4 regions of the Streptomyces sp. NPDC007863 genome follow, and region 3 is predicted to be linked to each of the others. Evidence: riboswitches for the same ligand, from Rfam matches in the RefSeq annotation. Region 3 holds a riboswitch; each other region holds the start of a gene.

The links. Region 3 has a riboswitch for cyclic di-AMP ahead of ABZ621_RS26820 (LysM peptidoglycan-binding domain-containing protein). Riboswitches for the same ligand answer to the same signal wherever they lie in the genome.
Region 1: it holds a riboswitch for cyclic di-AMP, as region 3 does, so the genes downstream of both, ABZ621_RS21335 (C40 family peptidase) here and ABZ621_RS26820 (LysM peptidoglycan-binding domain-containing protein) in region 3, are expected to answer to the same signal.
Region 2: it holds a riboswitch for cyclic di-AMP, as region 3 does, so the genes downstream of both, ABZ621_RS15775 (M23 family metallopeptidase) here and ABZ621_RS26820 (LysM peptidoglycan-binding domain-containing protein) in region 3, are expected to answer to the same signal.
Region 4: it holds a riboswitch for cyclic di-AMP, as region 3 does, so the genes downstream of both, ABZ621_RS29030 (LysM peptidoglycan-binding domain-containing M23 family metallopeptidase) here and ABZ621_RS26820 (LysM peptidoglycan-binding domain-containing protein) in region 3, are expected to answer to the same signal.

What each region holds. Positions count from the first base shown of each region.
Region 1 covers NZ_JBEYEI010000013.1:100,202-102,389, forward strand. Annotated here, with positions in the region: gene ABZ621_RS21325 (ATP-dependent Clp protease proteolytic subunit) at 1-456, shown strand, start outside; gene ABZ621_RS21330 (hypothetical protein) at 464-769, shown strand; cyclic di-AMP (ydaO/yuaA leader) riboswitch at 1,084-1,290, shown strand; gene ABZ621_RS21335 (C40 family peptidase) at 1,294-1,770, shown strand; gene ABZ621_RS21340 (ATP-binding protein) at 1,855-2,188, opposite strand, start outside.
Region 2 covers NZ_JBEYEI010000008.1:295,626-297,813, reverse strand. Annotated here, with positions in the region: gene ABZ621_RS15775 (M23 family metallopeptidase) at 29-1,240, opposite strand; cyclic di-AMP (ydaO/yuaA leader) riboswitch at 1,252-1,402, opposite strand; gene ABZ621_RS15770 (PP2C family protein-serine/threonine phosphatase) at 1,625-2,188, opposite strand, start outside.
Region 3 covers NZ_JBEYEI010000018.1:131,134-133,321, reverse strand. Annotated here, with positions in the region: gene ABZ621_RS26830 (phosphocholine-specific phospholipase C) at 1-116, shown strand, start outside; gene ABZ621_RS26825 (hypothetical protein) at 132-743, opposite strand; cyclic di-AMP (ydaO/yuaA leader) riboswitch at 1,051-1,236, shown strand; gene ABZ621_RS26820 (LysM peptidoglycan-binding domain-containing protein) at 1,241-2,134, shown strand; gene ABZ621_RS26815 (phosphoribosyltransferase family protein) at 2,128-2,188, opposite strand, start outside.
Region 4 covers NZ_JBEYEI010000020.1:181,368-183,555, reverse strand. Annotated here, with positions in the region: gene ABZ621_RS29030 (LysM peptidoglycan-binding domain-containing M23 family metallopeptidase) at 100-1,047, opposite strand; cyclic di-AMP (ydaO/yuaA leader) riboswitch at 1,052-1,208, opposite strand; gene ABZ621_RS29025 (tyrosine-protein phosphatase) at 1,603-2,188, shown strand, end outside.

The sequences.
Region 1 (2,188 bases), on a different contig from region 3:
GACCCGGGGCGGGACATCGCGCTGTACCTCAACTCCCCCGGCGGCTCGATCACCGCGATGACCGCGATCCACGACACCATGCGCAGCCTGGCGAGCGACGTGGAGACCACCTGCCTCGGCCAGGCCGGCTCCACGGCGGCGGTCCTGCTCGCCGCGGGCACGCCCGGCAAGCGCATGATGCTGCCCGGCGCCCGGGTCACCCTGCGCCAGCCGGTCCTCGACGAGCCGCTCGCCGGGCAGCTCTCCGACCTGGACCTCCAGGCGCGCGAACTGCTGCGGCTACGCGGCGTGATGACGGGACTCCTCTCCGCGTACACCGGCCGGGAGGCGGACGAGGTCTCCGCCGACACCGAGCGCCTGACCGTCCTCGACGCGCCGGCGGCGCTCGCGTACGGCCTGGTCGACTCCGTCGTCGGCACGCGCCGGGCCGACTCCGGCACGCCGACGGCACGGTGAGACCGCGATGGTGCCGGAGCTTCCGCCGCTGCCCGCCCTGACGCGCGCCGAGGGGCAGTTGATCGACGCCTACCTCGAAGTCGTCGACCTCCTGGGGAAGATCAATCCATCCAGAGGCTCGCATACCTATGGGGCCCTGCGGGCCGCGCAGGCGCTGGTCGGGCGGGCGGAGGCGCTGCGCGAGGCCCTGACGCTCATGCATATGCGGGGCGAGAGCGAGGTCCACACCGAGACATTGGCCTGCGCGCTGCGGGTGTTGGACGGCGAGCGGCGGGCCGCCCGCGTCACCGTGCCCGGCGCGCGGGCCAGTTGACATTCCGACGTGTCGTGTCGAGCCCCGGACGGCCGACACGGGACGCAGGATCCATCCCCCGTCCGGCGTAGTCGCGCGATCGACAGATGAAGTGTGCGAGTTGCGCAACAGGTGTACGCATTTGGCGGAATCGGGCATTCCGATGCTGGTACGGGGCTCGTCGGCCAAACCTACGACGATCACGAAACCCTCTTGTCCACCCGTATGGATCAGTCGTGAGGAGCCTCACATAACGTCGTTTCCGCTCGGTTTTCGACCGAACCGTGGGTCAAGATCCTCGACGACGACAAGCCCCCGCCATCCAGGCGGGGCGGTCCGGGCGGACGCCGAGTCCTGCCGCCGTCCCGGACGTCTGGTCGACAGGATTGGACCGGCAGGAGTGGAGGACCCGAGCAGTACGGGTCGATCGCGCCGTATCCCCGGCGCGGCCGTCCCTTGGGGTGAAGCCGCAGCCGCGGCCGGGCATCTTCGCCTGCCCGAACCCGACAGGTCATCCTTCACAGGCGGCTGACGAAGGGTTGCGCATGACTGCGCAGATGCATGTCCCGTCCCTGCTGTCCCGGGCCGGAGCCGTCTCGGCTCTCACCCTCGCCGCCGTCGGCGGCACGCTCCTCGCACCGGGAGCCGCACCCGAGGCCCAGGCGGCCACCTCCCACGCGACGCAGGCCCTGAACGTGGCGGCGTCCAAGAAGGGCGCGCCCTACCGGTACGGCTCGGCGGGCCCCACCCGCTTCGACTGCTCCGGTCTCACGCTCTACGCGTACAAGAAGGCGGGAAAGACGCTGCCACGCACCGCGCAGCAGCAGTACAACAAGACCCGGCACATCTCCGCCGCCAGTCGGCAGAAGGGGGACCTGGTCTTCTTCCACTCGGGCGGCAGGGTCTACCACGTGGGGATCTACGCCGGCAGCGGCAAGATCTGGCACTCGCCCAAGACCGGCTCCTGGGTGAAGCTCGACCGGATCTGGTCGTCGAAGGTCTACTACGGCCGCGTGCGCTGACCCACCGGCGCCCGCGGTGATGTCCCCGGGGTGCGGTGGCGCCGCCACACCCCTCACCGCGGGCGCCGGACCCGGCGAACCGGTTCAGCAGGCCGGCACGGCCGCCGCGGCCCAGGGCAGCGTGATCCACACCGTCTTGCCGCCCTCGGCGGTCGCCGTCACCGAGAGCCGTCCGCCGGCCTCGGCGGCGAGGACCCGGATGATCACCATGCCGCGGCCGTTGTCCTGCTGGACGGCGGCCGGAAGCCGGCGCGGGAAGCGCGGATGGCTGTCGGTGACGCCGATCCGCAGCACCTCCTCGCGGTCGAGGCGGAGCTCGACGGTGAAGGTCGGCGACTGCCCGAAGGTGTGCAGCACCGCGTTGGTCGCCAGCTCCGAGACCATCAGCCGGATCGAGTCCGCCGCGTCGCCGTCGTCG
Region 2 (2,188 bases), on a different contig from region 3:
CCCCGGCCGGAACGCTCACGCGTCGGGGTCAGACCGACAGGCCCTTGGAGCGCAGCCACTCCGCCGGGTCGATGCCCGAACCGTCGGGGGTGTGAACCTCCATGTGGAGGTGGGGACCCGTGACGTTGCCGGTGGCGCCGACGCGGCCGATGGTCTCGCCGGTGGTGACGGTCTGGCCGGCGGCCACGGTCATCGAGGAGAGGTGGCAGTACCAGACCTCGGTGCCGTCCTCCAGCTCCAGGACGATCCGGTAGCCGTACGAGCCGGACCAGCCGGCCGACTTGATGGTGCCGCCGTGCACCGCCTTGAGCGGGGTGCCGGTGGGGGCGGCGAAGTCGAGGCCGGTGTGGTAGCCGGAGGACCACATCGAGCCGGACTGCATGTAGGTGGAGGTGAGCGTGTAGGAGGAGAGCGGCATGGAGTAGCTGGCGGCCAGCTGGGCGAGCCGCTCGGCCTCCGCCTTCTCGGCGGCGATGCGCTCGGCCTCGGCCTTCTCCGCGGCGAGCCGCTCCGCCTCCGCCTTGGCCTTCTCGGCGGCGATGCGGTCGGCCTCGGCCTTCGCGGCGGCCTCGGCCTGGGCCTGGGCGTCGGCGGCGGCCTTCTCCGCGGCGGCCTTCTCGGCGGCGAGCTTCTCGGCGTCGAGGGCGGCCTGCTGCTGCTGTTCGGCCTGCTGGAGGATGCGGGCGCGCAGGGCCTCGCCGGCGTCGGCGGTGGTGGCGGTGCGCTCTTCGGCCTCGGTGCCGGCGGTGGTGTCGGCCGGGGCGGTGTACGTGACCGAGGTGAGCGGCTTCGCGGCGACGCCGCCGGCCGGGGCCGGCGCGGACTCGCGGACCGGGGCGGTCTTCTCCTCCTCGCCGCCGGGCAGGAGGTCGCCGACGCCGGGAAGGTCGTGGGCGTCCGGCAGGCCCAGGTCGGGCAGGTCGGGGAGGGAGATGGCGACGGGGGCCTTCTCCTGCGCGGTGGCGAGGCCGCCCGCGCCGACGGCGGCGATGACGCCGACGCCCAGGACGGTGGAGGAGCGGGCGAAGTTGGACCGCTGCTTCACGACCCGGTGCCGGCCGCCGGAGCGGCTCTCGGCGCGCAGGGAGCCCTCGGTCGGGTTCCACTCGCCGGGGGCGGGGGTGAAGGAGGCCGTCTCGTACGCGCCGGGCGCGAAGCCGTCCGGGTCGTCCGCGCCGACGGCACCCGGGCCGCCGAAGGGTTCGAAGGGGGCTTCGGGTACGGGGGTGTTGGACGCCACGGAGGCGCGCTCCTTTCCTTCCTTCTCGCCTACCGGGTTAGCTGACGGGTTCGGAGCAGGAAGGTCTCCTACGGGCTCTTCGCACGGGGGAGGTGCGAGGGGCCCGATTCACCCCAAGGGTTGGTTCCCCGGTTCCCTTACGGGATTCGGCACGTGCGCACGGAGCCGTCTCTTGCGACGGCTGGGACGACCGCGCTGCGTTATCGAACGTTAATAGACACGGCACTCCTATTCCAAGCCGTTCCCCTTGATCATTCATTGAATTGGCAGGGAATCGCCCGAGTTGAGCGCCCTTCAGTGAGGCCTTGCCAAACCCTTGAAATCTGACGTTGTGTCAATTGTTATCTCTGAGGCACCTGCTGACCACGGACGGTGACACGCGGGTCAGCGGGGCGCCGGTCCCGGCGGCACCACCGGCATCGTCCGCCGCCGCTCCGGCGCGCCCGCCGCCGGCCGGGTCACCGCGAGCAGCGCCATGTCGTCCGTCGAGCGCCCGCCGGTGTGCCGCCGCACGTCGTCCACGAGCGCGTCGAGGAGCTCTTCGGGCCCCGGGAAGACCGCCCCCGCGAGCCGCGCCGCCGGATCGTAGAAGACCCCCTGCGCGTCCCGCGCCTCCGACAGCCCGTCCGTGTGGAACAGCAGCGTCGTGCCCGGCGGGTACGGCCACTCGTCGGCCCGGTCCGGCCCCACCGCCAGCTCCCCCATCCCGAGCGGCAGCGCCGCCTCGGCCGGCTCCAGCGGCTCCAGGCGCCCGTCCCCGTACAGCAGCAGCGGCGGCGGATGCCCCCGGTTCACGATCCGTACGACCCCGCCCTCGCGCGGGATCTCGGCGAGCACCGCCGTGGTGAACCCCTCGAAGGCGTCGAGGCCCTCGCGCCGCGTCCCCTCCCGGGTCAGCGCCCGTTCGAGCCGCGCCGCCACCCCCTCCAGGGCCGCCTCCTGCTCGGC
Region 3 (2,188 bases):
CCGTGGCGTACGCGGACGGCTGGTACGACTTCACGATCCTGGCCGACATCGACGGCACCTGGTCGCGCCGCTACACCGGTCACATCGAGACGGGCGCGCCGAGCGTCACGGGCTGACGGCCCGGCGGGCCCTCACCTCCCGGCCAGGGACGCGCGCCGGATGGTGGCGTCGAGGAGCGCGAGCGCGTCCTCGGCGGTACGGCCCGGCGCGCGGTTCCAGGGGCCGATGAGCCCGTGCCACCCCCGGGACCGCAGCTCGGTCATGATCCAGGCGCCGGACTCGTTCATGGTGGCCGCGCTGCCGTGGCCGAGCCGGTGGGCGGCGAGCAGGGCGCCACAGAGACAGCGGGCGCCACGCGCGTCGCGCAGCTTGTACGGGGTGTTCTGCCAGCCCCACTCGGTCAGCACCCGGCGCGCGTACGCCAGGTGGACCGAGGGGCGCACGTCGGCCCGGCCGATCCTGCGCCAGACGTGCAGCCGGTCCGGGAGGACGGCCCCGACGCGGCCCGGCAGCGGGCGCTCGGCGGGCGGGGACGGGGGCAGCGCGTCGAGCGCGCCCAGGGCGTCGGCGACCAGCCGGTCCACGGGGACGGAGAGGAGGGCCCGCCAGGCCTCGGGGGCGGCGCCCTCGTAGAGGCGGGCCGCCTCGCGGTCGAGGGCGTCGAGGGCGTCGGGGGTGTCGGGGATGTCGAAGGCGTCGGGGTCGAGGGCGTCGGCGTCGACCAGCAGGGCGAGGGGTGACATTCCCCCATAATTAGCCACATATGTCTGCTTTGCGCGTTATGCGCCACCCGTTCCGCACTCAAGTCGGCGCACAATTCCCCTAAAGGCGCCAGTCGCCCTATTCGGACATTGCGCACCCCGTGACGTGACTCACTCGCCGCGATCCACAGGCGGCCCCTCGTCCGTCACCACCCGTGCGGGACAAGGGATTCGGGAACGGTCGCCGAAACGGTAGATCTTGAATTCCGCGCGTTCGATCTTCGGTTTCGCTTTTCCGGTGCATTCACGTCTTGTTCCCCGCCGCATTTCTCGCCTACGGTCACCTCCATTCGGACGGACGCCTAATCCTGCCACCGCCCGAAAGACCTCCCATTGCACCCGACGGCAGGAGCGGGGGACCCACCACACCGCCGGTCCGGTAGCCCGGAGCGGCTCGGGGTGAAGCCGCGTGCGCGCGGCCGGACAGCTCCAGTCCGAACCCGACAGCTCACCTCGCAGGCGCCGGAGAGGAAACCGTCATGCCCGCTCACGGCAAGCACCGCCGCCCCCGACGCCGCCCCGTCTCCCGAGGTCTCGCCTTCGCCGGAACCGGCGGCGTGGCCCTCGCCCTGCCCCTGGTCGTGCCCGCCACGGCCGGCGCCGAGCCCGTCGCGCAGCCGGCGGCTCCGACCGCCGCCGTGGCCGCCCCGGCCGCCCTGGCCGCCGCGCCCGCGAAGGCGCCCGCCGCCCCCGCCACTCGCGCGTACACCGTCGTGAAGGGCGACTCCCTTTCCCTGATCGCCCACCGAAAGGGAATTCAGGGCGGCTGGAAGTCGCTTTACCAGGCGAACAAGGAGGCCGTGGGTGACAATCCGTCACTCATTCACCCGGGCCTCGAACTGACGATTCGTCGGGATTCCGCGAAGCCCGCCGCGCAGACCGCCCCGAAGACCTCCGCGAAGAACGGCGACAAGCCGGCCGCGAAGCCCGCGAAGTCCGCCTCCGCCGGTTCCGCCGAACGGGCGAGCCGGTCCTCCGCCCGTGCCGCGGTCCCGGCCGTCCAGGCCCGGCCGGCCGCCGCGAAGGCCGCGCCCGCCGCCGCCGTCCAGTACGCCGACAACCTCGACGGCTGGATCCGCGAGTCGCTCGACGTCATGGCCCGGTACGGCATCCCCGGCTCGTACGACGGCATCCTCCGCAACGTGCTGCGCGAGTCCTCCGGCAACCCCCGCGCCGTCAACCTCTGGGACTCCAACGCCGCGAAGGGCACCCCCTCCAAGGGCCTGCTCCAGGTGATCGACCCGACCTTCGCCGCGTACCACGTGCCGGGCACCTCGCTCGACCCGTACGACCCCGTCGCGAACATCACCGCCGCCTGCAACTACGCGGCCGACCGGTACGGCTCCATCGACAACGTCAACGGCGCCTACTGATCCGACCCGTTCACGGCCGCCGCGAAGTGGCCGGTGAACCACTCCGTCGCCAGC
Region 4 (2,188 bases), on a different contig from region 3:
TGATATATGCCACCGATAAAGAATTTGCCAAGCCCGGAATAGGGCGAAGGCCCGGCACGCGGGTGCCGGGCCTTCGCCGTGTCCGTCGGTCCGGACGGGTCAGATGGAGACCCCGTGCTGGCGCAGGTAGGCCAGCGGGTCGATGTCCGCGCCGTAGCTCGGCGAGGTGCGGATCTCGAAGTGCAGGTGCGGGCCGGTCGAGTTGCCGGTGGAGCCGGAGAGACCGATCTGCTGGCCGCCGCTCACCGACTGGCCGGCGGAGACGGCCAGGGAGGAGAGGTGGGCGTACTGCGAGTAGTTGCCGTCGGCGTGCTTGATGACGACCTCGTTGCCGTAGGCGCCGCTCCAGCCGGCGGAGACGACCGTGCCGGCGCCGACGGCGCGGACGGTGGTGCCGGAGGAGGCGATGAAGTCGGCACCGGTGTGGTAGCCGGAGGACCACATGGAGCCGGAGGCGCGGTACGGGGTGGAGACGCCGCCGGAGACGGGGGCGACCCAGCCGGACGCGGCCGGGGCGGCGGCGGCCGGGGCCGCGGCGCGCTCGGCGGAGCGGGAGGCGCGGGTCTGCTCGGTGACCTTCGCCGTGGCCTTCGGGGCGGCCTTGACGGTGGCCTTCGGGGCGGCCTTCGGCGCGGCGGCGGGCTTCGGGGCGGCGGCCTTGGCGGGGTTCTTGGCGCCGAGGGTGAGCTTCATGCCCGGGAGGATCAGCGAGGGGTTCTCGCCGACGACCTGGCGGTTGTCGGCGTAGAGCTGCTTCCAGCCGCCGGCGACGTCGTGGTCGGCGGCGATCTTGGACAGGTAGTCGCCGGCGACGACGGAGTACGTGGTCGGGGCGGCGGCCTTGGCGGCCGGGGCGGCCTGGACCTGGGCCTGCGCGGCGGCGATCACGGTGCCGGAGACGGCGGCCGGGGCGGCCTGCTCGGCGGCGTGGGCGCCGGTGGCGCCGATCAGCGGCAGCGCGACGACGGCGCCACCGGTGCCGGCGGCGACGAGGCCACGGGTGATCAGGGTGGACTTCTGGCGGCGGTGCTTACCCTTCGCGGGCATGGCGAATTCCTCTCCGGCGCCTGCGAGGTGAGCTGTCGGGTTCGGACTGGAGATGTCCGGCCGCGGTTCTCACGCGGCTTCACCCCTAGCCGTCCTGCATCGCGGGACCGGCGTACTTCCTTGGGTCCCCCGCTCCTGCCACGCGTGGACGGGTGTGAATTCCGGACGGTGGCAGGATTCGGCGGTCCGACCGGATTGACGGCGACGCTAGACGAGTGGGGTCGGCGCGAACAAGCCACGGAATTCGGCGGGCATTCCGGGACGATCTTCGGGCCCGGAATTCCGGTCACCCTCCGTGGATGACGGTCCCTCGATTCCCTTTTCGGGGAGGGTGGTTGGACCGGGCGGTCGGCCACGATCCGTCACCTTTATGACCCTGCTCACGCGCCGAATTCCATCTCCCCCTCAACCAGGGCGCGTTACCCCAAGACCTTCCAATACGGACAGATCGCCCATTACCGGCCAGGGGGGTGCGCCACGCCGCGCTCGACGGGATGATTGCGGGGGGAACCGATCTCGTACGGGCCCCGTGAACGCCTACCACCAGGAGCATCCGTGACGCAGCAGCTGCCGCAGGTCCAGCCCCTCGAACCCGGCGAGCCCGAGCTCGCGGCGGTCCGCAACTTCCGGGACGTGGCCGGCCTGCCGACCGCCGACGGACGCGCGGTCCGGCCCGGCACCCTCTTCCGCAGCGGCCACCTCGCCGACGCCACCGAGTCCGACGCGGCCTTCCTCTCCGGCCTCGGCCTGCACACGATCTTCGACTTCCGCAACGAGGCCGACGCCAAGGTGGAGGGCCCGGACGTGGAGCTCCCGGGCGTGCGGAACGTGAACATACCCCTGAGCGACCCGGCCGACGGCAAGGAGTTCTGGCGGATGGTCCGCGAGGGCGACCTCGACACGCTGCGGGACCTGCTCGGCGACGGCAAGGCGGCGGACCGGATGACCTCCGCGTACCGCCGGATGATCGTGGAACGGACCCCCGAGCACAGCCGGATCCTGCACTCCCTCGCCGAGGAGGCCGTCCCGGCCCTGATGCACTGCGCGGCCGGCAAGGACCGCGCCGGGCTCTCGATCGCGATCACCCTGCTCGCCCTCGGCGTGGAGCGCGAGGCCATCGAGGCGGACTACGTGAAGTCCG